Regions from separate parts of the Oceanisphaera sediminis genome, predicted to be linked through region 3. Evidence: predicted binding sites of a transcription regulator. Region 3 holds the regulator's gene; each other region holds the start of a gene.
The links. The regulator LexA, encoded in region 3, represses DNA repair genes until DNA is damaged. The targets are predictions, from matches to a motif close to ANCTGTNTNNNNANACAGNT.
Positions count from the first base shown of each region.

Region 1: the regulator LexA is predicted to act here: its motif matches at 4,235-4,254, upstream of recN (DNA repair protein RecN).
Region 2: the regulator LexA is predicted to act here: its motif matches at 2,274-2,293, upstream of ruvA (Holliday junction branch migration protein RuvA).

Region 1 covers NZ_BAABDS010000036.1:23,778-33,426, reverse strand. Annotated here, with positions in the region: gene smpB (SsrA-binding protein SmpB) at 1-179, opposite strand, end outside; gene ABD827_RS11350 (SRPBCC family protein) at 316-765, shown strand; gene ABD827_RS11345 (RnfH family protein) at 740-1,087, shown strand; gene ABD827_RS11340 (outer membrane protein assembly factor BamE) at 1,126-1,464, opposite strand; gene udp (uridine phosphorylase) at 1,663-2,421, shown strand; gene recN (DNA repair protein RecN) at 2,547-4,211, opposite strand; gene nadK (NAD(+) kinase) at 4,368-5,252, opposite strand; gene grpE (nucleotide exchange factor GrpE) at 5,438-6,040, shown strand; gene dnaK (molecular chaperone DnaK) at 6,177-8,108, shown strand; gene dnaJ (molecular chaperone DnaJ) at 8,201-9,334, shown strand; gene greA (transcription elongation factor GreA) at 9,469-9,649, shown strand, end outside.
Region 2 covers NZ_BAABDS010000008.1:37,917-47,565, forward strand. Annotated here, with positions in the region: gene ybgC (tol-pal system-associated acyl-CoA thioesterase) at 1-328, opposite strand, end outside; gene ruvB (Holliday junction branch migration DNA helicase RuvB) at 596-1,615, opposite strand; gene ruvA (Holliday junction branch migration protein RuvA) at 1,619-2,227, opposite strand; gene ruvC (crossover junction endodeoxyribonuclease RuvC) at 2,394-2,915, opposite strand; gene ABD827_RS03210 (YebC/PmpR family DNA-binding transcriptional regulator) at 3,270-4,010, opposite strand; gene nudB (dihydroneopterin triphosphate diphosphatase) at 3,997-4,482, opposite strand; gene aspS (aspartate--tRNA ligase) at 4,486-6,291, opposite strand; gene ABD827_RS03225 (DUF72 domain-containing protein) at 6,518-7,360, shown strand; gene cmoA (carboxy-S-adenosyl-L-methionine synthase CmoA) at 7,725-8,453, shown strand; gene cmoB (tRNA 5-methoxyuridine(34)/uridine 5-oxyacetic acid(34) synthase CmoB) at 8,450-9,460, shown strand; gene ABD827_RS03240 (ATP-dependent zinc protease family protein) at 9,453-9,649, shown strand, end outside.
Region 3 covers NZ_BAABDS010000026.1:193,199-202,847, forward strand. Annotated here, with positions in the region: gene livH (high-affinity branched-chain amino acid ABC transporter permease LivH) at 1-340, shown strand, start outside; gene ABD827_RS08850 (high-affinity branched-chain amino acid ABC transporter permease LivM) at 337-1,578, shown strand; gene livG (high-affinity branched-chain amino acid ABC transporter ATP-binding protein LivG) at 1,575-2,339, shown strand; gene ABD827_RS08860 (ABC transporter ATP-binding protein) at 2,342-3,046, shown strand; gene glpE (thiosulfate sulfurtransferase GlpE) at 3,115-3,432, shown strand; gene glpG (rhomboid family intramembrane serine protease GlpG) at 3,432-4,265, shown strand; gene ABD827_RS08875 (flagellar basal body-associated FliL family protein) at 4,259-4,651, opposite strand; gene ABD827_RS08880 (chorismate--pyruvate lyase family protein) at 4,778-5,332, shown strand; gene ubiA (4-hydroxybenzoate octaprenyltransferase) at 5,338-6,201, shown strand; gene lexA (transcriptional repressor LexA) at 6,322-6,930, shown strand; gene coxB (cytochrome c oxidase subunit II) at 7,583-8,704, shown strand; gene ctaD (cytochrome c oxidase subunit I) at 8,714-9,649, shown strand, end outside.

The DNA of each region.
Region 1 (9,649 bases), on a different contig from region 3:
CTCATGAACACATAAGCATCGGCGATGTTGGCTTTGCCCGCCCGCATCGCTTTCACTTCCCATCCTTGTAGTTCCAGCCCAGCTTCGAATTTTTCTTCTACAAAATATTCGTGCCTTGCCTTTTTGTTGAGGGCAATGGTGCTGGAACCGACTTTTTTCTTGGCTTTGTTTTTTGTCATAGTGACGCCATTATACGGGTCCGGTTGAAGGTTTGGAATTGCCTACACGGCAACTGCTTGTTTTTTGTGCGGTAATGGTGGTGAGCCGGGCCAGGATTAATGTTAAAATCAGGCCGTTCTGCTGCCAGGAGAGGTTATGCCCAGTATTACCCGCAGTGCGTTGGTGATGTTCAGCGCAAAACAGATGTATGAATTGGTGAACGATATAAACTCGTATCCGCAGTTTTTGCCCGGCTGCGTGGCCAGCCGTATTGTATCCGAGTCGGCCACTTCCATCACGGCGGCATTGGATGTGGCCAAGGTGGGGATCCGCAAGACTTTCACCACGCGCAATGAACTTAAACCTCATCAGCATATCAGTGTGGAACTGGTAGATGGGCCCTTCAAGACGCTCAACGGAGGCTGGACCTTCACGCCGCTGGATGCGGATGCCTGCAAAGTCGAACTCAAGTTACACTTCGAGTTTACCTCCCGTCTGGTGGAGCTTGCTTTTGGAGGCGTATTTAAAGAATTGGCCAATGCCATGGTGCATTCATTCAGTGAGCGGGCAAGAGAGGTATATGGCCGTGAGTCTTATTCGGGTTGAAATTGTGTATGCGCTGCCACAGCAGCAGATGGTGCTGAGCATGAGAGTATCGGAAGGGGACAGCGTCAGGCAGGTAATAGAACAATCCGGTATTCTGCAGCAATACCCCGAGATTAACCTGGATAGCAACATGGTCGGGGTATTCGGACGACAGGTTAAGCTGGAACACGCTTTGGTTGATGGCGACAGAATCGAGATTTATCGTCCTTTATTGGCCGATCCCAAGGAGATTAGGCGGCGTCGTGCCGAACAGGCGAAGGAAGAGGGGCGGGCGGACAAGGTCACCGGCGGCCGTCCCGACCCCAAGAGAGCCAAAAAGTAACCGGCCATGGTCTGTGAGTCCCATGACCATAGACTTTGTTACAGACCCTGCTCAAAGGTGGCAGGAGCGGGATAATCGCCGCTGACCGAGACAAGCGCATCGTTGGTAAAGTCCAGAATCAGTTGTTTCTGCTCTACGTCACCCCGGCCCGGTTTCAGATAATGAAGGTACACCCAACGATCATGGTTGAAACCGTCCAGGCTCATGGGATTACCCAGCAGAAAGCGAACCTGCTCCTGGCTCATGCCCTGGCGCAGCTGGGCGACCTGCTTGGCTTCAATGTAGTTGCCCTGGGGAATGTCGACCTTGTACACCAGGCCGCAACCGGCCAGAGGAAGAGTGAGTAGCAAGGGTAAAATCAAGGTTTTGAGTTGCATGGCTGCATTATATCCTGTGTGACTTGCTGGGCATGATAGCTGTTGGCGATGAGCTTGTAAAAGCCGACACCCTCTCAATACTCCGACGATGGGAACCGGCCTCTTGTCAGAGCATGGTTCCGTGCCCGCAATGATGGTCATCCGGCACCCACTGTCCTATCATCTTCGTTTTTAACGCTTTCTTTCGGGAGTAAGCCAATGGCAAAGCACGTTTTTCACTTAGGGATAACCGATGAGGATCTGCAAGGCGCAACGCTTGCCATTATTCCGGGGGATCCTGAGCGGGTCGCACGTATTGCCGGCCAGCTGGCCAATGCCCGACATCTGGCCAGCAAGCGGGAGTTCACCTCCTGGCTGGGCGAGCTGGACGGCAAACCGGTGGTGGTCTGCTCTACCGGTATCGGTGGTCCTTCTACTTCCATTGCGGTGGAAGAACTGGCCCAGTTGGGGGTGACCACCTTTCTGCGTATTGGCACCACCGGCGCGATTCAGAGTCATGTCAAGGTCGGCGATATGATAGTGACCCAGGGTTCGGTACGACTCGATGGTGCCAGCAGCCACTTCGCCCCCATGGAGTTTCCGGCGGTCGCCGATTTTGACTGTACCTGTGCGCTGGTGGATGCGGCTCGGGAGCTGGGGCTTGAGCCTTATGTCGGTATCACCGCCTCGTCTGATACCTTCTATCCCGGTCAGGAACGTTACGATACCTATTCGGCCCGCATGTTGCGCAAGTTTCAGGGCAGCATGAAAGAATGGCAGAGCATGGGGGTGCTGAACTACGAAATGGAGTCGGCCACCCTCTTTACCATGTGCTCCAGCCAGGGACTGAGGGCCGGTTGCGTGGCCGGGGTTATCGTCAATCGTACCCAGCAGGAAATTCCCGACGATGTCACCTTGCAGCAGGCCGAGCAGCAGGCGATTGACATCGTCATCGGAGCCGCTCGTCGCCTGGTATGACGAAAGACAGCGTTAAGTTTTAAGCGACAAGCTGACAGTAAAGAAACACTTTCTGTAGGATCGAATATATTCGATCCTACTATGTCACGCCTCACGCCTCACGCCTCACGCCTCACGCCTCACCTTCAACTGACCAGTAGTTCCCGGGCATTGGCCAGGGTGTTGCTGGTAATTTTGTTGCCGCCCAGCAACCGGGCCAGTTCCTGCAGCCGGCTTTGTTCATCGAGTTCCTGCATCCGAGTCTGGGTGTCGTTGTCGGCGCTGTCTTTGCTGACAAAATAATGCTGGTGGCCATTACCGGCCACCTGGGGCAGGTGGGTGATCACCAGTACCTGGGTGGAGTCACCCAGCTGACGTAGCAGTTTGCCGACCACCGCCGCCGTCGGGCCGCTGACACCTACATCTACCTCGTCGAAGATAAGGGTAGGAGTCTCGACCTTCTGGGCGGTAATCACCTGAATGGCAAGACTGATACGCGACAGTTCACCACCCGAAGCCACCTTGGCCAGCGGGCTCATGGGTTGGCCCGGGTTGGTGCTGACCAGAAATTCGACCCGATCGATACCCAGCGGGGAGTAACCGGCGCCGTTATCCGCGGTCACGGTAATTTCAAGGCGACCATGTTCCATGCTCAATTGATGCAGGCTTTGGGTGATCTGCTGATTCAATGATTGGGCATAGCGCTGCCGGCTCTGGCTGAGCCGTTCCGCCGCTTGCAGAAACAGTGCTTTGCTCTGCTCCACTTCATCATCCAGCTCCTGCAGGCGGCTGTCGTTATGATCCATTTCCGCCAGCCTGACTTTGATCTCTTGATGAAAGTCATGCAGGGCAACCGGCTGTACATGATGCTTGCGTGCCAGCTCCATCACCTTGCCGAGCCGTGCTTCCACCTCATGCAACCGTTCCGGATCCAGTTCCAGCCGGTCCAGATAACGGCTCAACTCGCCGTGACCTTCTTCCAGCTGGATCAGGCTGCTTTCTATCATTTCCTGCACCGGGCCGAGCCGGTTGTCCATTTGATTGAGCTCAATCAATACCTTCAGTCCCTGGCGCAACAGCTGCAGGGCGTTGGTTTCTTCACTGTCAGCCAGCACATTGAGTGCCAGCTGACAGTCGTTGAGCAGCTCGGCGCCGTTGGCCAGGCGTTTGTGCTCGGCTTCCAGAGTCGGGAACTCATCCTCGGCCAGGGCCAGTTCATCCAGCTCGGCTACCTGATATTCCAATAGTTGGCGCTGGGCCTGCCACTGGGCCTGCTCACTTTGCAGCTGTTTGCGTTCGTTACTGAGCTGGCGCCATTGCTGATATTGCCTGCTGACCTGTTCCATCAGCCGGTGATGGCCGGCATAGGCGTCGAGCAGACCGCGTTGATAGTCGGACTTTTGCAATGCCTGGTGGGCGTGCTGCCCATGAATGTTGATCAGCAGGGCACCGAGGGCCTTGAGTTGAGACAGAGGCACCGGAGTACCGTTGATATAGCCGCGAGAACGCCCTTCGCGGCTCAGGGTGCGGCGCAGAATGCATTCGCCCTGCTCATCCAGCTCTTGCTCGCTCAGCCAGGTCTTGACGCGTGGCAGCTTGTCGATACGAAAACGGGCGCTGATGTCGGCCTTGTCGGCACCGGGGCGTACCGAATCGGCATCGGCACGTTCACCCAGTGCCAGGGCGAGGGCGTCAATGGCGATGGATTTGCCGGCACCGGTCTCTCCGGTAATGCTGGTCATGCCTGGACGCAAGTCCAGCTCAAGGAAGGAAACAATGGCAAAATTGCTGATGGTGAGCTGAAGCAACATGGTGGAACCCCTGCACAAAACGATGCTGTATGTAGATACAGTATACTGTTGTTTTGTACAGTTCAAGTTGGTAGTGAGGCGTGAAGAGTAAAGGGTGAGGGGAAGGAAGCAAATTCTGCAATGCTCCTCACCCCTCACCCCTCACCCCTCACAGGGTTAAAACAGTTTGCTGCCCCAACCGAGTTTGCTGCGCAGTACTTCAAAGTAATTATGGCCACGAGGGTGAAGCAGTTTCAGCTTGTAGGGACTCTTGTTGATATGAATTTCGTCACCGGGTTGCACCGCCAGCGAGACATGACCATCGCAGCTGATCAGCATCTGTTCGGTCTTGTTGTTGGGAGACAACACCAGTTTAACCTGCGAGTCGGCATCGATAACGATGGGGCGGCAACTCAGGGTGTGAGGAAACATCGGTACCAGGGTAATGGCGTTGAGATTGGGAGTCACGATGGGGCCGCCGGCAGACAGCGAATAGGCGGTAGAGCCGGTGGGGGTGGCCACTATCATGCCATCGGCGCGCTGGCTGTACATGAAATGCCCGTTGATATAGACCTCGAACTCGATCATGTGGGCGATTTTACCCGGGTGCAGTACCGCTTCGTTCATGGCGGTATTACTGGCCTTGAGCTGGCCGTGCCGGTGTACCTGGGTTTCCAGCAGAAAGCGCTGCTCGGCCTGGTAGTCGCCGGCCAGCAGGCGTTCAAGCGGTTGCTCGAAGCTGTCCGGAGACAGGTCGGTCAAAAAGCCCAGGTTACCCCGGTTAACGCCGACCACGGCCACATCGAAGCGGGCCAGCACCCGGGCGGCTCCCAGCATGTTGCCGTCACCGCCCACCACGATCGCCAGATCGGCTCGCTCACCCAATTCGACCATTTCCAGCAATTCAGCCTGATCCAGGCGCAGCTGTTCGCCGACCCGGCGTTCTATCACTACCTTGAGACCCAGGCCGACAATATGATTATACAGCGCCACCAGTGTCTGATTGGCGCCTTCGTGATCGGGCTTGCCGATAAGCGCTATGGTATTGAATTCGGTTTCCATTGATATATTGACCCGACTGAGTAGGCAATGCGGTCATCTGTTCCCTGACCGAGACATGGAGCCATTCTAAATAACCCGATGGCGGTGTGCCACCGACCAGATCGCTATCGTCAAAATATTCTCTTGAAATATGATCTGCAGCCCCCATATAGGCTGCAGGTCAGTAAATATATACGGGAGATAACATGAGCAAGAAACAACATCAGGTTGACGCGGAGCAAGCCGCCGAGCAGGAACCGCTGACGGTAGACACCGAAGCCGGCGCCAACGCCGAGGCAGCCCAACCGGATGCGGCTTATGTAACCGAGCTGGAGCAAAAGCTGGCAGACGCCACCGCCAATGCCCAGTCTGAGAAAGACAACGCCTTGCGTGCCCTGGCGGAAATGGAAAACCTGCGCCGCCGCGCGGCACAGGATGTAGAAAAAGCACAGAAGTTTGCGCTGGAAAAGTTTGCCAATGAGCTGCTGCCGGTGATCGACAGCCTGGAACGCGCGCTGGAGCATACCGATAAGGAAAGTGATGCTTTTGAGGCGGTGTATGAAGGAGTTGAGCTGACGCTGAAATCCTTGCTGAACACGGTGGAAAAATTTGGCGTCTTGCCGATTGACCCCCAGGGTGAGGCCTTCGACCCCAACAAGCACCAGGCCATGAGCATGGTGGAAAGCGGCGATGTCGCCCCCAACTCGGTACTGGCGGTGATGATGAAAGGCTATGAGTTGAATGGTCGGGTGCTTCGCCCTGCCATGGTGATGGTGGCCAAGGGGCCTGCCATCGATACTCAGGCTTGATTCGAGCCAAAATATCGGCTTTTGCCTAAAAAAATGTGATGCGAGTCTTGAAAGCCACTAGCGGCAACCACATATAGGCTCTAAAGCAAAACACGAAACGCTTACGATTGAATTCAAGATATTGAGAGAGGATTTTATGGGTAGAATCATCGGCATTGATCTGGGTACCACCAACTCTTGTGTTGCTATCCTGGACGGGGATACCCCGCGGGTTATAGAAAACGCCGAGGGTACTCGTACTACTCCCTCCATCATCGCCTATACCGATGACGGTGAGACGCTGGTTGGCCAGCCCGCCAAGCGCCAGGCGGTGACCAACCCGCACAACACCCTGTTTGCCATCAAACGTCTGATCGGCCGTCGCTTTGAAGATGAAGAAGTGCAGCGTGACATCAAAATCATGCCGTTCAAAATCATCAACTCCGACAACGGTGATGCCTGGGTTGAAGCAAAAGACAAAAAAATGGCACCGCCGCAGATTTCTGCCGAAGTGCTGAAAAAGATGAAGAAAACTGCCGAAGACTATCTGGGTGAAGCGGTGACCGAAGCGGTTATTACCGTACCGGCCTACTTCAACGATGCCCAGCGTCAGGCCACCAAAGATGCGGGTCGTATCGCCGGTCTGGACGTGAAGCGCATCATCAACGAGCCGACTGCTGCCGCCTTCGCCTACGGCGTGAACAAGGCGCAGGGCGATCGCAAGGTGGCGGTATACGATCTGGGCGGTGGTACCTTCGATATCTCCATCATCGAAATCGATGACATGGACGGTGAAAAAACCTTCGAAGTACTGGCAACCAACGGTGACACTCACCTGGGTGGTGAAGACTTCGACAACCGCCTGATCACCTATCTGGTGGAAGAATTCAAGCGCGAGCAGAACTTCGATCTGCGTAACGACATGCTGGCGCTGCAGCGTCTGAAAGAAGCGGCCGAAAAAGCCAAGTGCGAGCTGTCTTCCGCCCAGCAGACCGAGGTGAACCTGCCGTACATCACGGCTGATGCAACCGGTCCCAAGCACCTGAACATCAAGCTGACCCGCGCCAAGCTGGAGTCACTGGTAGAAGACATGGTCAAGAAGTCGCTGGACCCGGTACGTACCGCACTGAAAGATGCCGGTCTGTCCGTGTCCGACATCGACGATGTTATCCTGGTGGGCGGTCAGACCCGTATGCCTCTGGTGCAGAAGGCCGTTAGTGACTTCTTCGGTCAGGAACCACGTAAAGACGTGAACCCGGACGAAGCCGTGGCCGTGGGTGCTGCCATTCAGGGTGCCGTACTGTCCGGTGACAAGAAAGACGTACTGCTGCTGGACGTGACTCCACTGTCACTGGGTATTGAAACCATGGGTGGCGTGATGACCGCGCTTATCGAGAAGAACACCACGATTCCGACCAAGAAATCCCAGGTGTTCTCTACCGCCGACGACAATCAGTCTGCCGTGACCATTCATGTGCTGCAGGGTGAGCGCAAGCGCTCCGGTGACAACAAGTCGCTGGGTCAGTTCAACCTGGAAGGTATTCGTCCGGCACCGCGTGGCCTGCCGCAGATCGAAGTGACCTTCGACATCGATGCCGACGGTATTCTGCACGTGTCTGCCAAAGACAAGGACACCGGCAAAGAGCAGAAGATCACCATTCAGGCCTCTTCCGGTCTGACCGAGGAAGAGATTGAAGCCATGGTGCGTGCGGCCGAAGCCAATGCCGCCGACGACAAGAAGTTTGAAGAGCTGGTACAGGCCCGTAACCAGGCCGATGGTCTGGTGCATGCCACTCGCAAGCAGCTGGAAGAAGCGGGTGAGGCCCTGGCCGCCGATGACAAGAGTGCCATCGAGACTGCCCTGACCGAACTGGAAACCGCCGTTCGCGGTGAAGACAAGGCCGAGATCGAAGCCAAGCAGCAAGCGCTGATGGAAGTGTCTCAGAAGCTGATGGAAGCGGCCCAGGCCAAGGCTCAGGCCGATGCGTCCGACGCAGGTGAGCAGCCACAGGGGGCTTCTGCTTCCGGCAAGGCCGATGACGATGTCGTTGACGCCGAGTTTGAAGAAGTCAAAGACGACAAAAAATAAGCTAAACCCAGCGTATTAACGCTGCCAGTGGCGGGCGTTGGGATTCCAACGCCCGCCTTTGTGTGAACAGGACTCAGGTAAGCAATCAGCCTATGTCGAAACGAGATTATTACGAAGTGCTCGGGGTTTCCAAGGAAGCCGACGAGCGCGAGATAAAAAAAGCCTACAAGCGGATGGCGATGAAATATCATCCCGACCGTAACAAGACCGATGCCGACGCCGGCGACAAGTTCAAGGAGGCCACCGAGGCCTACGAAGTGCTGACCGACGAGCAGAAACGTGCGGCCTATGATCAGTTTGGTCATGAGGGCGTCAACGGCCAGCAAGGCGGTCATGGCTTTGGTGGTGGCGGAGCCGACTTCGGTGATATTTTTGGCGACGTGTTCGGTGATATCTTCGGTGGCGGTCAGCGTCGTCAGCAGCGTGCGGCCCGTGGCTCGGACTTGCGCTACAACATGGAGCTGACGCTGGAAGAAGCCGTGCGGGGCGTGACCAAAGAGATCAAGGTGCCGACTCTGGTAGGCTGTGACGTCTGTGACGGCAGCGGTGCCAAAGCTGGCACCCAGGCCAAGACCTGTCCGACCTGTCACGGCCATGGTCAGGTACAGATGCGTCAGGGGTTCTTTACCGTGCAGCAGCCGTGCCCCCAGTGCCGGGGCAAGGGCAAGATCATCAGCGACCCCTGCCACAAGTGTCACGGTGAAGGCCGTTATCAGAAAACCAAGACGCTGTCGGTTAAGATCCCGGCGGGCGTCGACACCGGTGACCGTATTCGGTTGTCGGGTGAAGGCGAGGCGGGTGAAGCCGGCGCGCCGACAGGTGATCTGTATGTGCAGATGCACGTGCGCGACCATGAAATATTCGTGCGCGATGGTAACAACCTGTTCTGCGAGGTGCCGATCGGCTTTACCGCCGCCGCCCTGGGTGGAGAAGTGGAAGTGCCGACGCTGGATGGCCGGGTCAAGCTCAAGATTCCGGCAGAAACCCAGACCGGTCGACTGTTCCGCCTGAAAGGCAAGGGCGTACGCTCGGCCCGTAGCGGTCAGATGGGCGATCTGGTGTGCAAGGTCTATATCGAGACGCCGGTCAGTCTGACCGACGAGCAGAAAGAGCTGTTACGCAAGCTGGAAGACTCTTGTGGCGGCCTGGCGGCCAAGAAGCACAGACCCAAGACGGAAGGCTTCTTCGAAGGGGTGAAGCGTTTCTTCGATGATTTGACCCGCTAAGCCCACTGTATTAATCTGGCTGTCTGATATGACAGCCAGATGGCTGAAACGGAATTATTTATGATACGAGCCCTGTGCCGGTTTCCGGCGGGGCTCTTGTTGTTTTATTGTCTGAAAGGAACCGGGTTTCCACTATGAAGCAAACACCGATGACCATTCGCGGTGCACAGAAACTGCGTGAAGAACTGGATCACCTGAAGTCTGTGCTGCGCCCGCAAATAATCGCATCCATTGCCGATGCCCGTGAACACGGCGATTTGAAGGAAAATGCCGAATATCATGCTGCGCGTGAACAGCAGGGATTCTGCGAAGGAC
Region 2 (9,649 bases), on a different contig from region 3:
CCATTCCCCGAACCAGCGAAAGGCCGGCATCATCCAGAATTTCCTGTTCAAATACAATAGAGGCACGTTTCAGCTTTTTCACCGTCACGGTGACAGTTAATGCATCATTGAAACGGGCGGGCCTTTGAAAATCCAGCTCTACCCGCCGCACCACGAAGGCCACCCCCTGTTCGAGCAGAGTGTCCTGCTCAACCCCCAGGCTGCGCAACCATTCGGTGCGTGCTCTTTCCATGAATTTCAAGTAATTAGCGTTATAAACAATACCACCGGCATCGGTATCTTCGTAATAGATACGCACCGGCCAGTCAAAGCTTGTGTCAGACGTCATTCGCTCAGCCATAGGGGCTAAAAAGATGGCATTACTATACCTGAGTCAAATTTAGGAAAGAAGAGAACGCTTTTAGCGCACGACAGGAAAGGGCGTGAGGAGTGAGGAGTGAGGCGTGAGGCGTGAGGCGTGAGGCGTGAGGCGTGAGGCGTGAAGCGTGAAGCGTGAAGCGTGAAGCGTGAAGCGGCAAAGTGTAGGGTCGAATTTATTCGACCAAAGAGTGATTGGGGATTAGAGACCCAGTCCCTATTCCCCATTCCCCATTCCCTATTCCCCCAGTCTTGACTCCGGCAGATCGAAGCCGAAATGCAGATAGGCCCTGGGGGTAGCGATGCGGCCACGGGGGGTACGCTGCAGAAAGCCCTGTTGAATAAGGTAGGGCTCTATCACATCCTCGATGGTTTCCTTCTCTTCGCCGATGGCCGCCGCCAGATTATCCAGCCCCACCGGGCCGCCCATGAACTTGTCGAGTACCGCGGTCAACAGCTTGCGGTCCATGTAGTCGAAGCCCTGCTTGTCGACATCCAGCATGTCCAGCGCCTGGGCGGCAATGGAGGCATCGATATCGCCGCTGCCCTTCACCTCCGCGAAGTCCCGCACCCGGCGCAACAGGCGGTTGGCAATACGCGGCGTACCCCGAGCCCGGCGCGCCATCTCGAAGGCACCGTCGTCGTTGATGGTCAGGCCCAGTTTGTCGGCGCTGCGGCTGATGATGTGGGCCAGATCCCCAACCTGATAGAACTCAAGCCGCTGCACGATGCCGAAGCGATCACGCAACGGCGAGGTCAGCGAGCCGGCCCGGGTGGTTGCACCCACCAGGGTAAAGGGCGGCAACTCCAGCTTGATGGAGCGCGCAGCCGGCCCCTCGCCAATCATGATGTCGAGCTGATAGTCTTCCATCGCCGGATAGAGAATTTCTTCCACCACCGGGCTCAGACGATGAATTTCATCGATAAAGAGCACATCTCCCGGCTCAAGATTTGTGAGCATGGCCGCCAGATCGCCGGCCTTTTCCAGCACCGGGCCCGAGGTGGTCTTGATGCTGACACCCATTTCATTGGCGACGATGTTGGCCAGGGTGGTCTTGCCCAGCCCCGGCGGGCCGAAGATCAGCAGGTGATCGAGCGCTTCTTCCCGGCGACGGGCCGCCTCGATGAAAATTTCCATCTGGCTGCGCACATGATCCTGACCACGATAATCGGACAAGGCCTTGGGCCGTATGGCCCGGTCGATGACTTCTTCTTCCCGCTGGGGCGCGGGATTGATAAAACGGTCCGCTTCAATCATGCCTTACACCATGCTGCGCAGGGCTTCACGGATCAGCTGTTCCGCATCCAGCCCCGGCTTGGCAATTTTCTTGACGATTTGCTCGGCCTGATTGGCCTTGTAACCCAGCGCCTGCAGGGCGGCAATGGCCTCGTCACGCGCACCGTCGGCCACCGAGGCGACAGAGCCCATGCCTTCGGGGGCCGGGTTGAACAGGTCATAACCGCCAAAGCCCTTGAGCCGGTCGCGCATTTCCACGATCAGCCGCTCGGCGGTTTTCTTGCCCACGCCGGGCAACTTGACCAGGGCGCCGATTTCGCCCTGCTCGACGTTATAGATAAACTGATCGGCGGTCATGCCGGACAGAATGGCCAGCGCCAGCTTGGGGCCCACGCCGTTGGTCTTGATCAGCTCGCGAAACAGCGCACGCTCGGTTTTGGTATTAAAGCCGAACAACAGCTGAGCGTCTTCACGCACCACAAAATGGATCAGCAAGGTCGCCGCCTCGCCGATATTGGGCAACTCGTAAAAACAGCTCATCGGCAGCGTCACTTCATAACCGACACCACCGACATCCAGCAGAATGTCCGGTGCCTGTTTTTCGCTGATAATACCTTTCAACCGACCTATCACTGGGGATCCCCGCTAACCAATCTGAGTTGCACCAAGAATAATGAATAACTGGATAAATATCCATGTATCAATACCGGGACTCGGGAACAGGGAATGGGGACTCGAACCGCGGTAGGCTGGGACTCCTGTATTCCAATCCCGAATCCCCAGTCCCAAATCCTCGATTTCAACGCAGCCGCCCTCGTACCGTGCCTCGAACCTGGCCGGCCATGCTGACCAGACTCTGGCGGGTGTGGCCGTGGCACAGGGCCACCGCCAGGGCATCGGCGGCGTCGGCCTGAGGCGTGCCGGGCAGGCTCAGCAGCTTCACCACCATGTGCTGCACCTGGGACTTGTCGGCGCCGCCCTGCCCCACTACCGCCTGCTTGATCTGGCGGGCGGAATACTCCGCCACCTCCAAGCCGCCATTGGCGGCGGCCACAATCGCCGCGCCCCGGGCCTGACCCAGTTTGAGCGCCGAGTCCGGGTTGCGGGCCATAAACACCTGCTCGATGGCGAACAGGTCTGGCCGGAATTGCAGGATGATCTCGCTGACACCGTCGTAGATTTTCTTCAGTCGTGGCGCCAGCTCGTCGTCGGTCATGCGAATACAGCCCGAGCCCAGATATTCCATTTTATTGCCGCTCTGGCGCACCACGCCGTAGCCGGTAATGCGCGAGCCGGGATCGATACCTAGAATAATGGACATAAAAAACCAGCTATCAGCCGTAAGCTATCAGCGGTAAGCTGATCGAGCCGGCTGAAAGTAAATTATTAAAATTAAAGGGTTCTGTCGCCTGCAGACAGGACTCCGGCCTGTAGCTGCCGCTTTAGCCGGCAGGGCCTGCGAAGCTGGCCTTGAATATGCGGCCGTTTGTAACATTGCGCCGACTAAAGTGGCGCCTACGGCCTCACCGCAGATCAAGACGAATGTCTGTAGGCCCGAATTTATTCGGGCAAACCATGCCACCTGCTGCACCCTTGCCCGGCTAAAGCCGGGCCTACAAAGCAGCATCACTTAACGCTGACAGCTTATCGCTTACGGCTGCCCGAAGGGCCTCGTTTACAGCTTTTCCGCCAGTTCGTCGGAGATCTCGCCGTTGTGGTAAACCTCCTGCACGTCGTCGGCATCTTCCAGCATGTCGATGAGGCGCATGAACCTGGGTGCCGTGTCTTCGTCCAGTTCGGCGCTGGTCGAGGGGATCATGGTCACTTCGGCGTTCTCGGCCTCCAGACCATCGGCATCGAGTGCATCCTTGACGCTGCCGAATTCGTCCCACTGGGTATACACGTCGATGGAGCCGTCGTCGTTCACCACCACATCGTCGGCACCAGCTTCGAGTGCCGCCTCCATCACCGTCTCTTCGTCGACGCCCGCATAGCTGATCACGCCCTTCTTCTCGAACAGGTAAGCAACCGAGCCATCGGTACCCAGGTTGCCGCCATTCTTGGAAAAGGCATGGCGCACATCGGATACGGTGCGGTTACGGTTATCGGTCATGCATTCCACCATCACCGCGGTGCCGCCCGGGCCGTAGCCTTCGTAGATAATGGTTTCCAGCACCTGACCGTCCAGCTCGCCGGCGCCACGCTTCACCGCCCGATCGACGGTGTCGCGGGTCATGTTGTTGGACAGCGCCTTGTCGATGGCCGCCCGCAGCCGCGGGTTGGCCGTCGGATCCGAGCCGCCTTCGCGGGCGGCGGTGGTCAGTTCGCGGATCAGTTTGGTGAAGATTTTACCGCGTTTGGCATCCTGTGCCGCCTTGCGATGCTTGATATTGGCCCATTTACTATGACCTGCCATCAGTCTCGTCTCCTTTGTCCCTGCATAAATTCTTGTCTTGATTCTTGCGCTGTATCAGCCGGTCGATGGCCAGCTTGTTGGTCCAGGAACTGGCTTGTTCCCGGGCCTCTGCCAACGGCATCCAGCGCTGGGAAAGGTGCTCGGTGAGGTACACCTCCTGCGGGCTCGACAGCTGCAAGTGAAATTCGTATTCCCAGTTGTGGGTCACCCCCGGGCGGTAACGATGCCGCCAGCGGGGGTAGATTTCAAAGCGCACCCGGTGTCCGGTTTCCACCAGCTGCAGGCCGTTATTCAGCCGCAGTCCGGTTTCTTCTTCCAGTTCGCGCACCGCCGCCTGATAGCGGGTTTCGCCCACTTCCAGGCTGCCGGTGACCGACTGCCAGAAGTCCGGGTTGTCCTGACGTTGCAGTAACAGTACCTGATCCTCGGTATGAATGAGGATCAGCACCGATTCCGGATGCTTGTGAGCCATGTCTTAGCTGTCTGCCTTATCTGCGGATTGAGCTGTGGATTGGCCTGCCTTGGCTGCCGGCAGTTCGGTACGAATGGCCAGCTCCGTCAGTGAATCCGGGTTGGCGAGGCTGGGCGCATCGGTCAGCAGACAGGAAGCGGTGGTGGTTTTGGGGAAGGCAATCACGTCCCGAATATTGTCGGTGCCGGTCAGCAGCATCACCAGACGATCCAGGCCAAAAGCCAGACCGGCGTGCGGCGGCGTACCGTACTTCAGCGCGTCGAGCAGGAAGCCGAACTTTTCCTGCTGCTCTTCGGCGTTGATGCCGAGCAGACAGAACACGGTTTGCTGCATCTCGTTGTTGTGGATACGCACCGAGCCACCGCCCACTTCGTAACCGTTGATCACCATGTCGTAGGCATTGGCCACGGCCGCGGTCGGGTCGGCTTCCAGCGCTTCGGCACTGATGTCCTTGGCAGCGGTAAAGGGATGGTGCATGGCATACAGGCGATCGTCTTCTTCTTCGAACATCGGGAAGTCGACCACCCACAGCGGCTTCCAGCTGTTTTCGATCAGATCCAGATCCTTGCCCAGCTTCAGACGCAGGGCGCCCATGGCATCGCAGACTACCTTGGCGGAAGAAGCGCCGAAGAAGATGGCATCACCGTCCTGGGCACCGGTACGGGCCAGCAGTTCGGTGACGATGTCTTCGCTCAGGAACTTGGCGACCGGCGATTGCACGCCCTCCAGGCCCTTGGTCACGTCGTTCACCTTCAGCCAGGCCAGGCCCTTGGCGCCGTAGATGCCGACGAACTTGCCGTATTCATCGATTTGCTTGCGAGACAGGGCGGCACCACCGGGTACTCGAAGCGCGGCCACGCGGCCCTTGGCGTCGTTGGCCGGGCCGGCAAACACCTGAAAGTCGACGTTCTTCACCAGATCGGCAATGTCGACCAGCTCCATGGCAATACGCAGATCCGGCTTGTCGGAGCCGTAACGACGCATGGCGTCGGCGTAGCTCATCACCGGGAAGGTGCCCAGATCCACGCCCGCCACGTCCTGCCACAGATCCTGTACCAGTTGTTCCATCACTTCCCGCACCTGTTCGGCGCTCATGAAAGAGGTTTCCACATCGATCTGGGTGAATTCGGGCTGACGGTCGGCACGCAAGTCTTCGTCGCGGAAGCATTTGACGATTTGGTAGTAACGGTCGAAGCCGCTCATCATCAGCAACTGCTTGAACAGCTGGGGTGACTGGGGCAGCGCGTAGAAATAACCCTTGTGCACCCGGCTCGGCACCAGATAATCGCGCGCGCCTTCCGGCGTGGCCTTGGTCAGCATCGGGGTTTCGATGTCCATGAAGCCCTGATCGTCCATGAAACGACGCACCCGGCTGGTGACCCTGGCGCGGGTTTTCAGGTAACGGGCCTGCTCGGGACGACGCAGATCCAGATAGCGATACTTGAGGCGCTGTTCTTCCGAGTTGTTCTGGTTGAAGTCGAGCGGCAGCGGATCGGCCTTGTTGATGATGGTCAGTTCGTGGGCGAAGATTTCCACCGCACCGGTGGCCATGTCCTTGTTCACCTGAGACTCGGGACGGGCACGTACTACACCGGTCATCTGGATACAGAACTCGGCACGCAGTGCAGACGCCTTGTCATAGGCTTCGGCCTTGTCCGGATCGAAGAACACCTGCACTATGCCTTCCCGATCGCGCATGTCGATGAAGATCAGACCGCCCAGATCACGACGACGATGTACCCAGCCACTTAGGGTTACGCTCTGGCCAACCAGGGCGGCGTCAACCTGCCCGCAATAATGAGTGCGCATGGAGTCTTCCTTTGATGATGTTGCCACGCGACCGGCGGCCGCGAGTCATGAATTTGTCAGTAAATAGCGCGCTAGTATAATGGAAAACCCGAAGGGCCGTAAAATCATGTCTTTAAAAGGCGGGAATAGGGATTAGGGAATAGGGACTGGCAAAGGCAAATCCCGCATTCTCCTGGCTCCTATTCCCCATTCCCCAGTCCCTAATCCCTTTGTAAAAAGGAAAAATATGTCGTTATATCTGGGCCTCAGCCAATGGTCCCACCCCGCCTGGCCCGGGCAGTTGCTGGGGCGTGAGCTCAAAACCACCGAGCATCTGCTCGACTACGGCCGGGTATTCAACTCGGTGGAAGGCAACACCAGCTTCTATGGCGTGCCAGACGCCAACAGCCTGCAGCGCTGGGCCAGCCAGACCCCTGACGACTTTCGCTTCACCTTCAAGTTTCCCGCCGCCGTCAGTCATCAGGGCCGGCTGGCCGACAACATCAGGGCCGCTCTGGACTTTATCGAACAGCTGGACCCGTTGCAGCACAAGCTGGGCATGCTGATGCTGCAACTGCCCGCCGTCTGCGGCCCCGAGCAACTGGACGGCCTGGCACAACTGCTGGCTGCCCTGCCGGATCGGTTTCAATACGGGGTAGAGGTACGCCATCCCGCCTTCTTCGCCAAGGGCGAGGCCGAACGCCAGCTCAACCGACTGCTGCTGGAGCGGGGCGCCAATCGCATCATCATGGACTCGCGCCCGGTGTTTTCCTGCCCGCCATCTACCCCGGCGCTGGCGGATGCCCAGCAGAAAAAACCCAGGGTCCCGGTGCATATCATCAGCACGGGCCCGGCGCCGGTGATTCGCTTCATCGGCCATCCCGATCCGGAGGTGAACAAACCCTTCTGGCAGCCCTGGGTGCCGCGTATCAACGCCTGGCTGGATGAGGGCAAGTCGGTGTACCTGTTCGTGCATACCGCCGACAACCAACTGGCCCCGCTGCTGGCGGCAGAAATAGCGACGGCTCTGCAGCAGCCGCTGCCCGACTTTCCCGGTCTGGCTCCCGGCCCTCAGGGCTCGTTATTTTAAACCTGTGAGACGTGAGGGGTGAGGGGCTGTTTGCCCCTCACCCTTGGCAGCGGAGTCACAGGCATGGCTACGAAGTTTCGCCAGGGGGAGGCTGGGTGGGGGTGTCACTTTTGACCGGGTGCAGTAACCCCTCCCCAACCCTCCCCTTACGTTGCACCCCGCAGCAGTTCTGCTGATCACGAGTTCAGGGGAGGGAGTTCGCCCCCCTCACCCCTCACTCCTCACCCCTCACCGCTCTTCCAGCCAAAATATATTTTCGTCGCCCCTTGCCGCCTGCAAGACAAGACCCGGTGCTTATTTTACAATGGCGCCCATTGTCTGCAGCCACCTGCTGCCGTAAGCCAGGGTCGTCATTACTAAAGCCATGCAATCAAAAGATCATATCTTCGCCACCCCCATCGCCCAGCTCGGTGACTTCTGTTTCGATCAGAATGTCGCCGAGGTGTTTCCGGACATGATCAAACGATCCGTGCCCGGTTATTCCAATATCATCTCCGCCATCGGCATGATGACCACCCGCTTCGCCCAGCCCGACAGCCGGCTCTATGATCTGGGCTGTTCGCTTGGTGCCGCCACCCAGGAAATGCGCCGCAACCTGACGCAACCGGGTTGTCGCATTATCGCCGTGGACAATTCTGCCGCCATGCTGGAGCGAGCCGCCAGTCACCTGGCCGCGTTCAAGTCGGAGGTGCCGGTCACCCTGACCGAAGCGGATCTCTGCGATATCGAGATCGACAACGCCTCCGTGGTGGTGCTGAACTTCACCCTGCAGTTTATCGACCCCGACAAGCGCGAAGCCCTGCTAAACAAGATTTACCGGGGGCTGAAACCGGGTGGCGTGCTGATATTGAGCGAAAAGTTCGTCAGTGCCGATGACACCGTCAACGAACTGCTGATCGATCTGCATCACGACTTCAAGCGAGCCAACGGTTACAGCGAACTGGAAATCAGCCAGAAACGCACCGCGCTGGAAAACGTGATGCGCCCGGATACCCCGGAGCTGCACAAGACACGACTGAAACGGGTCGGCTTCCAGCATGTGGATCTGTGGTTTCAGTGTTTCAACTTCGGATCCATGGTGGCCATCAAATGATCGACTTCAGCGACTTCTATCAGCAGATAGCCAAAAACCGCCTCAGCCACTGGTTGCACTGCCTGCCCGGTCAGTTGCACGACTGGCAGAAAACCCATTTGCACGGTGATCTGGCACGCTGGGTTCGGGCGCTGCACAAGCTGCCGAAGATCAGTACCGAGCGAGTCGAGCTGACCAACAGCGTCAGCATCGGTCGCCCCGGCGAGATAAGCTCCGGCGAGACCAAAAAAATTGCCAGCCTGCTCGGCCAGTTTCATCCCTGGCGCAAGGGGCCGTTTGAAGTGCACGGTATCAGCATCGACACCGAATGGCGTTCCGACTGGAAGTGGGATCGCCTGGTGCCGCACATCAGCCCGCTGAAACACCGCTATGTGCTGGATGTGGGTTGCGGCAGCGGCTACCACCTGTGGCGCATGATGGGTGCCGGCGCCAAAATGGCGGTGGGTATCGATCCTTCACAGCTGTTTTTATGCCAGTTTGAGGCGATAAAACACTTCGCCAATGGTTATAACGGGATCCAGGTATTACCCTTGGGAATAGAAGAGCTGCCCGAATTGCGGGCGTTCGATACCGTCTTCTCCATGGGCGTGCTTTATCATCGTCGCTCGCCCATCGATCATCTGCTGCAGCTCAAGGCGCAGTTACGCGGCGGCGGCGAGCTGGTACTGGAAACCCTGGTCATCGACGGTGACGAGCATCAGGTACTGGTACCGGGCGAACGTTACGGCAAGATGCGCAACGTCTGGTTTATTCCCAGCTCCGCCGCGCTGGTCGGCTGGCTGAACAAATGCGGGTTCGAAAACATACGGGTGGTGGACGAAAGTGCGACCACACTGCAGGAACAAAGACGCACCGACTGGATGCGCAACGAATCACTGGCGGACTTTCTGGATCCGAAAGACCCCACTAAAACCATCGAGGGCTATCCGGCACCCAAACGGACGATAATCATCGCCAACAAGCCGATAGACCCGCAATACCAACAACAAGAGGGAAGCTATGAATAAGGTCGCGACATCACTGGTATTACCGCTGTTACTGACCGCCTGTGTCAGTCAGACGTCACCGATGGACGCGCAGCCCGAGCCGCAGCCTGTTACCGAGGCCAGGCTCGATGCTACCCTTTCAAGCCTGGAATCCCGGCTGACCGACACCATGGTCCGGCAAAATGCGCAGCTCAACAGCAACCATCACGC
Region 3 (9,649 bases):
GCTCGGCATCAACAGCAACACGGTGATCGCGCTGACCTTCGTTATCGGCGCGGCCCTGGCGGCGGTGGCCGGAGTGCTACTGGGCTCCTACTACGGCGTCATCAACCCCTATATCGGCTTCATGGCCGGGCTCAAGGCCTTTACCGCCGCGGTACTGGGCGGCATCGGCAGCATTCCCGGTGCGGTGATAGGTGGCCTGCTGCTGGGGGTGACCGAGGCCATGACCGGCGCCTATTTCAGTACCGAATACAAGGATGTGGTGTCCTTCGGGCTGCTGATCGCGGTGTTGTTGTTCATGCCGACCGGCATTCTGGGTAAACCGGAGGTAGAGAAGGTATGAACAAACTCAAACCCGCCCTGATTGCCGCCGTGCTGTTTTTGTTGCTGGCCGGCTGGCTGCTCGGTTTTCGGCTCGAAACCGCCGGCACCCGGCTGATTGTCTCCAACCGCCTGGACCAGGCCTGGGAATGGCTGGCGCTGGGGGCCGCCCTGGTATTTCTCGCCCAGCTGTTTCAGCGGCAGTTGCGCAGCCCCTTCAAGTATCTGTCGGACCGCAAGGGCTATTTTGCCCTGCCGGTGCCGGAAGAACGGCCTTGGTTGTATCGCATCGTGACCGTGCTGGTGCTGGTCGCCTTGTTGATTTGGCCTTTCATGGGCTCGCGCGGGGCGGTCGATCTGGCCACCCTGACCCTGATTTACGTGATGCTGGGGCTGGGGCTGAACGTGGTGGTGGGCCTGGCCGGGCTGCTGGATCTGGGCTACGTCGCCTTTTATGCGGTGGGTGCCTACAGCTATGCCCTGCTCAACGCCTATCTGGGGCTGGATTTCTGGACCTGCCTGCTGATCTCCGGCGCCATGGCGGCGCTGTTCGGTTTCTTGCTCGGCTTTCCGGTGCTGCGGCTGCGCGGCGATTATCTGGCCATCGTCACCCTGGGCTTCGGCGAGATCATCCGCATTCTGCTCAACAACATGACCGAGCTGACCGGTGGCCCGAACGGCATCGCCGGTATTCCCAAGCCGACCCTGTTCGGGCTGGAATTCGAGCGCCGGGGCGACAACACCTTTCACCAGTTTTTCGATATGGCCTACAACTCGGGCCACAAGGTGATTTTTCTGTATTTGCTGGCGCTGATGCTGGTGATTTTTACCATCTTCATCATCAACCGTCTGCTGCGCATGCCGCTGGGCCGGGCCTGGGAGGCGCTGCGCGAAGATGAAATCGCCTGTCGCTCGCTGGGCCTCAACCCGACGCTAATCAAGCTCAGCGCCTTTACCATCGGTGCCGCCTTCGCCGGTTTTGCCGGCAGCTTCTTCGCCGCCCGTCAGGGCTTTATCAGCCCCGAATCCTTCGTGTTCATCGAGTCGGCCATTATTCTGGCCATCGTCGTGCTCGGCGGCATGGGCTCTCAGATTGGTGTGGTGCTGGCGGCCATCGTCATGACCATATTGCCGGAGCTGACCCGGGAATTTAACGAATATCGCATGCTGCTGTTCGGCCTGCTGATGGTGCTGATGATGATCTGGCGGCCCCAGGGGCTGCTGCCGATGCATCGCCCCCATATGGAGTTGAAATCATGACGGCCCTGTTAACCGTATCCGATCTGACCATGCGCTTCGGCGGCCTGGTCGCCGTCGACCAGGTGGCGCTCCGCATGGAGGAGCGCCAAATCGTCTCGGTGATCGGCCCCAACGGTGCCGGTAAAACCACCATATTCAACTGCCTGTCCGGCTTTTACCGGCCAAGCGGCGGCAGCGTCAACTTCAAGGGGCAGAACATACAGGGGCTGCCGGGCCACCAGATTGCCCGACTGGGCATGGTGCGCACCTTTCAGCATGTGCGGCTGTTCAAGGAAATGACGGTGCTGGAAAACCTGCTGGTGGCCCAGCACTTTCATCTGAACACCGGCTTTTTGTCCGGCCTGCTCAAGACCCCGGCCTTTCGTCGCGCCGAGCGGGAAGGGCTGGCGCTGGCCCATTACTGGCTGGAAAAAGTCAACCTGACCGAGTTTGCCAATCGCACCGCCGACAACCTGGCCTATGGTCAGCAGCGGCGACTGGAAATTGCCCGTTGCATGGCGGCCCGCCCGTCTCTGCTGATGCTGGACGAGCCGGCGGCGGGACTCAACCCGAACGAGACGCACGAGCTGAATCGGCTGATCTGTGATTTGCGTGATAACGAAGGGGTCAGCATCCTGTTGATTGAACACGACATGAAGCTGGTGATGGATATCTCAGACTATATCTATGTGGTCAATCAGGGGCGGCCACTGGCCGAGGGCACGCCTGAGCAGGTGCGTAACAACCCCGATGTGATCAAAGCCTACCTGGGAGAAACCTGAGCATGCTGCATGTGGATAATGTCTGTGCCCGCTATGGCAAAATCCAGGCGCTGGAAGAGGTCACCATTGAAATCAAACAGGGAGAAATCGTCACCCTGATCGGCGCCAACGGTGCCGGCAAGACCACCCTGATGATGACCATTTGCGGTGATCCCAAACCGGCCCGGGGGCGAGTGTTGTTCGAAGGTCAGGATCTGGGCGGGCTCGATACGCCCGCCATCATGCGCAAGGACATCGCCATCGTGCCCGAGGGGCGGCGTATCTTTGCCCGGCTGACGGTGGAGGAGAATCTGCACATGGGCGCCTTTTTCGTCGACAAGCGCGAGCATGCGCCGTTGCTGGAAGAGGTGTATCGAATGTTTCCCCGGCTGAAGGAGCGCATGAACCAGCGGGCCGGCACCATGTCCGGCGGCGAACAGCAGATGCTGGCCATCGGCCGGGCGCTGATGAGCAAGCCGCGGCTGCTGCTGCTGGACGAGCCCTCGCTCGGGCTGGCGCCGATTATCATCGCCCAGATATTCGACACCATCGCCCGGCTGCGGGACGAAAAGGGCATGACCGTCTTTCTGGTGGAGCAGAATGCCAATCAGGCTCTGAAGCTGGCGGACCGAGGTTATGTGCTGGAAAACGGCCGCGTGGTGCTGGCCGATACCGGCGCGGCCCTGCTGGTCAACGAACAGGTACGGCAGGCTTATCTCGGTGGCTAGGGACGGCGGCTGATGCCAAGGTCGCCGATATTGGGTAAACTGCCCTAAATTTACGCTAGGAGTAACCCATGGAGCAGTTTGCCCATATTTCGGTGGCCGAAGCCGACACCCTGCTGGCCGAGGGCCATGCCCGGCTGGTGGATATTCGTGATCCCCAATCCTTTGCCCAGGCTCACGCCGAGGGTGCCTTTCATCTGACCAACGATACTCTGGTGTCCTTTACCAACGAGGTCGATTACGAGACGCCGGTCGTGGTGATGTGCTACCACGGCGTCAGCAGTCAGGGTGCGGCCCAGTACCTGATCAATCAGGGCTTCGAGGAAGTCTACAGCCTGGATGGCGGCTTTGAAGCCTGGCGCCGCACCCAGACGGTGGTAACGGCCTGATGAAACTGCTGCTGGTGCTGGATGATCCGCGCCGGGCCCAGTCGTTCGTCGATTACCTGGCCGATATGGGCCTCAAGTGTGAGCTGACGCTGGATGATGACAACAACGTCAGCATCTGGCTGGTTAACGAGGTCCGTTATCAGCAGGCCCAGCAGGAAGTGAAGCGTTTTATCGCCGAACCGCTGCATCCACGCTATCAGGATGCGTCCTGGCGCCAGGGCGACACCCATGCGCATTTCAGCACCGACGCAAACAGACCCGGGCTTGCCCGGGATCTGTTGCGCCAAACCGGACCGGTCAACATGCTGGTGCTGCTCGCCTGCGTGGCCATTTATGGCCTGAGTCAGTTGGGCTTGCCGATGTTCGGGCTGCTGGCGTTTCCGTCCGACTGGAGTCAACTGCTGGGCGCGGAGTTTTGGCGCGCCTTTACGCCGGCACTGCTGCATTTCTCCCTCATGCATCTGGTATTCAACCTGTTCTGGTGGTGGTATCTGGGCGGCATGGTCGAGCGGCGGCTGGGGCATGGCAAGTTGCTGCTGTTGCTGTTGGTGGCGGGCGTGCTGCCCAACCTGATGCAGTTCTGGGCCAGCGGCCCCCGCTTCGGTGGGCTGTCGGGGGTGGTGTATGCCCTGCTGGCCTATGTGTGGTTGTCGGGGCGGCTCAACCCGGCCCGCGGCATAGGGCTGCCGGACGGCATGGCGGTGTTCATGGTGGTCTGGCTGGTGCTGGGCTTTGCCGGCGTGCTGGGTCCGGTGGCCAATCTGGCCCACCTGGGCGGTGGGCTGATCGGACTGTTACAGGCCTGGTTTGATCGTGGTCGTCGTGCTTACTGATACAGGAACTTGGTAAACAGCAGGCGATGAATCGGTGTTTCGCCGGTTTCTTTCAGCAGTAAATCGTTGAGTCGCTGCTGTCCTTGCTGCGCCAGCTCGTTGCGTACTTCCAGCGAGCGAATTTCCTGCTGGTTCTGCTCTGCCAGCAGGTTGTTGATGGCATCGCGCAGCAGCGGCATATGCTGCTCCACCAGCGGCATCTTGTCGGCACTTTTCAGCATCAAATCGACGGACACTCGAATATAACCCAGGGTCTGCCCCGAATTCTGGTAGTTGGTAATAATGTCCGGCGTCATGGTGTAGTATAAGGGCCCTTCGGGAGCCGTCTCCTGAGCGTGAAGCTGACCGGCAGTCAACAGGATACAAAGTGCAATAAAGCGAAACATCGCAAGCCTTTCTATTTGAATAATAAGAGTATTGTTTAAATAAAGCACTGGCCGGTCAAGTGAATACGTATTTTTCAGAATAATGAAGCGATTCGAGCATGTGTTTTACCATTTCAGGAAGTGCCAGTGACTAACACCGCCGATCATGCCTGGCACTGGGGGCCGGAGTTGCCGCAGTCTCAGCGGCTATTGTGCCACTGGCTACAGGATACCGGCTCTCTGACCGAACGGTTGCGTCGTCATTGCCGGCAGTTTCGGGTTCAGTTACAGCGCACCACCGCCGAAATATCCCTTACCCCGACTCAGGCCGCATGGATTGGCGCCGATCGTGCCTTTTGCCGTGAAGTGTTGCTGCTCTGCGATGAACAGCCCTGGGTTTATGCCAGCTCCCTGTATTCTCCCTCGACCCTGAATGCGGTGCCGGCGCTGGGCGGGCTGGGTCAGCGGGCGCTGGGCGAATTGTTGTTTGAAGATCCTCAATTACTGCGCAGCGAGTTCGAATTTGCCCAACTGACGACTCCGCAGTGGCAGCAGTTGACTCAAATGCAGGACATAGTGCCGTCAGCAAAGGATTATTTGCCCTGGGCCCGGCGTTCGCTGTTGTCTACCGGCAGGGCCGGTGTCTTGGTGACCGAGCTGTTTTTACCGCAGGCGCAGGCCTATCAGGAAGGAAATAAATGACTGCCATGACTACCCCATCCCGACCTCGCTGGCGTGCCTATATGGCGCTGGCCCGACTCGACAAACCCATCGGCACCCTATTGCTGCTGTGGCCGACCCTGTGGGCGATCTGGATAGCCGGTGAGGGCCGGCCTTCGTTCTGGCTGCTGCTGGTGTTTGTTGCCGGGGTGTTTTCGATGCGCTCCGCCGGTTGTGTAATCAACGATTACGCGGACCGTCATATCGACGGGCACGTCAAGCGTACCCATGCCCGGCCGCTGCCGAGTGGCGAGCTGACCGAAAAGCAGGCGCTGGGCTTTTTCGCCCTGCTGGTGGGTATCTCCTTCCTGCTGGTGCTGACCACCAACGCCCTGACCATACAACTGGCGGTGGCTGGCCTGGGCTGGGCGGCGCTTTATCCCTTCATGAAACGCTACACCAACCTGCCGCAGCTGTTTCTGGGCATCGCCTTTTCCTGGGCCATTCCCATGGCCTTCGCCGCCCAGAGCAACAGCCTGCCGCCGGGACTCTGGCTGCTGTTCGCCGCCAATCTGACCTGGACCATCGCCTACGACACCATGTATGCCATGGTGGATCGAGACGATGACCTTAAAATCGGCGTCAAGTCGACCGCCATCCTGTTTGGTCGTCGTGACAAGCTGGCAGTCGGTCTGTTGCAGCTAGTGACCCTGATGTTGCTGGTGGCGGCCGGCCAGGCCTTTGCCCTTGGCCCCATTTTTTACTGGAGCCTGCTGGGTGCGGCCGGCCTGTTTGTGTACCAGCAGCGGCAGATCCGCGACCGGGAGCGCATGGCCTGTTTCGGCGCCTTTCTCAACAACAACTACGTCGGCATGCTGGTATTCGCCGGCGTGGTACTGACGTTGCTGTAACCACAGCGGGTGGTGGCTGATGCAAGGATACCGGTCGCAGGAAGGGCTCGGATTTTATGCTTGCCCTGTCGGATTTACTGGATATACTGACAGTTAACTGTATAAAAAAACAGGTCCATTATGAAAGCCCTTACGCCTCGCCAGTCTCAGGTACTGGAGATCATCAAAGAGCATATTCAGCAGACCGGGATGCCGCCGACCCGCGCCGAAATTGCCCGGACGCTGGGCTTTAAATCGGCGAATGCCGCCGAAGAGCACCTCAAGGCGCTGGCTAAAAAAGGCGTCATCACCATGATGCCCGGCACCTCTCGTGGTATTCGCCTCGCCGAGGAAGAAGAGGAATTGGGGCTGCCGCTGATCGGACGCGTTGCCGCCGGTGAGCCCATTCTGGCCCAGCAGCATATCGAGAGCCACTACAAGCTGGATCCGTCCCTGTTTCATCCGTCGGCCGATTTTCTGCTGCGGGTAAAGGGCATGAGCATGAAGAACATCGGCATCATGGACGGCGATCTGCTGGCGGTACATAAAACCCGGGAAGTGCGCAATGGCCAGGTGGTTGTCGCCCGGCTGGACGATGAAGTCACGGTCAAGCGCTTTCGGCGTCAGGGCAGCAAGGTCAGCCTGTTGCCCGAAAACGAGGAACTTGCTCCCATCGAGGTGGACCTGCGTACTCAGGAGCTGACCATCGAAGGCCTGGCCGTCGGGGTGATCCGCAACGCCGACTTCTGATTTCCCCTTGCTCTGAACAGCGCACTCCGGGGCAGTTGATCTGCCCCGTTTTTCGTTTCCTTCCATCAACTCCATTAAGTATCTGATCATATTTGTGCCTCAGACCAGAGGCAACACAGCCGCCTCCCTCGACACGCCACTGGGCTAGCCATCTTTGCTGGGTAACCGGCTGCGAATATTCACTGGATACTCGGTCCATTACCCAACAAAGATATACGGCAGCAAGCTGCCCCATGGGGGCTCGGAAATGCCGTCCATAGCATTTCACGGTCGAGGGGGTCGTTCTCTGTTGCCTCTTCTTGAGCACCGAGTAGCCAGAAGGCGGCGCCAACAGGCCATGCCGGAGTATCAAGGAGGACAAAGGGATCTGCTCCAGCGGCCATCACATGACAGGGATGTCATGTGCTGAGCGTCACAAGGAGGTGCTTGAAGCGGGCCGGTGGAGTGGGCCCTTTGTCCGATGTTTACACAGCGATGGAATAGACCACTGTTCATGGGATCGGCCTAACTTCCTTTTTTACTTCAATTTTTTACTTTTTCATTATCAGTGCTTTACTTAGTGAGTGCCGGGCCGAGGGATGTGGTAGCCCGACAAGCACTGACTCGTTAGACGAGTGCACCAAAAATACAGGAAGAACTTTTGGGGGTGCGTGTGAAGCCGATTATTCTGCTGTTGTCCCTGCTGGCAACGCTGCCTGCAAGAGCGCAAGCTCGTTTGAACATGACCGAAGGGGTCACCGATATCAGCCAAAAGGTGTATGGCCTGCATATGACCATACTGATTATCTGCGCGATTATCGGCCTGCTGGTATTCGGGGTCATGTTCTGGGCCATTATTCACCATCGAAAATCCAAGGGTGCCCGGGCGGCGCAGTTTCATGAAAGTACCAAGGTCGAGATCCTCTGGACCCTGATCCCCTTTATCATTCTGATCGCCATGGCGGTGCCCGCCACTCGTACCCTGGTGGCGATGGAAGATGCCTCAGAATCCGATCTCACCGTGCAGATCACCGGGTCTCAGTGGAAGTGGCATTACCGGTACTTCGATCAGGGGGTCGAGTTCTACAGCCTGCTGGCCACCTTGCCGCAGCAAATTCAGGGAACGGTCGCCAAGGGTGAAAATTACCTGATTGAAGTCGACCAGCCGCTGGTGCTGCCCACCGACCGCAAGATTCGTTTCCTGATCACCTCCGATGACGTTATCCACTCCTGGTGGATGCCGGCGTTTGCGGTGAAGAAAGACGCCATTCCCGGTTTTATCAACGAAGCCTGGACCCGCATCAATCAGCCCGGTCTGTATCGCGGTCAGTGTGCCGAGCTGTGCGGCAAGGATCACGGTTTCATGCCGATAGTGGTGGATGCCCGAACGCCCGAGGAATTCGACGGTTGGCTGGCTGACACCCGGGCCGAGCAGGACGCAGCCAAGGCCGCCGAACAGCAGCTGTTGGCGATGGAAATGACCCAGGACGAGTTGATGCAGCTTGGTGAGCAGGTTTATCAACGCCACTGTGCCGCCTGTCACCAGGCCAGTGGCGAAGGCATACCCGGCGCCTTTCCGGCACTCAAGGGCAGCGAGATGGTTCTCAACGACAGGGCCGCCCATATCGATATCGTGCTGTACGGCAAGGCCGGCACCGCCATGCAGAGTTTCGACAAGCAGCTGGCGCTGAAAGAGCTGGCCGCGGTGATCACCTATGAACGCAATGCCTGGGGCAATGATGCCGGCGATCTGGTGCAACCCGGCGACATTGATCAGGCCAGGCAGGGACAATAGGGGGCAGGGATGACACAGCTAAACGTAACAGACACCGCCGATGAACATCTGGGCCATGACGAGGCGCATCACGGCCCGGCCAAAGGCTTGCGGCGCTGGCTGTTTACCACCAACCACAAAGATATCGGCACCCTGTATCTGCTGTTCAGCCTGTCCATGTTCTTTGTGGGCGGCGGCATGGCCATGGTGATTCGGGCCGAGCTGTTTCAGCCCGGCCTGCAGTTGGTGGAGCCGAACTTCTTCAATCAGATGACCACCATGCACGGTCTGGTGATGATTTTCGGCGCCGTGATGCCGTCCTTTGTCGGCCTCGCCAACTGGATGATTCCGATGATGATAGGCGCGCCGGACATGGCGTTGCCGCGCATGAACAACTGGAGCTTCTGGATACTGCCCTTCGCCTTCGTGTTGATGCTGTCGTCGCTGTTCATGCCCGGCGGCGGTCCCAACTTCGGCTGGACCTTCTACGCGCCGCTGTCTACCACCTATTCACCCGACAGCACCGCGCTGTTCGTGTTTGCCGTGCATATCATGGGCATCAGCTCCATCATGGGCGCCATCAACGTCATCGTGACCATCTGGAATCTGCGGGCGCCGGGCATGACCTGGATGAAGCTGCCGCTGTTCTGCTGGACCTGGCTGATTACCGCCTTTCTGCTGATTGCGGTCATGCCGGTGCTGGCGGGAGCGGTGACCATGGTGCTGACCGACAAGTACTTCGGTACCAGCTTCTTCGAAGCCGCCGGCGGCGGTGATCCCGTGCTGTTCCAGCATATCTTCTGGTTCTTCGGGCACCCCGAGGTCTACATCATGATACTGCCGAGCTTCGGCATTATCTCCGCCATCATCCCTACATTCAGCCGCAAGCCGCTGTTCGGTTATGCCTCCATGGTGTATGCCACCGCCTCCATCGCGGGTCTGAGCTTTCTGGTGTGGGCGCATCAC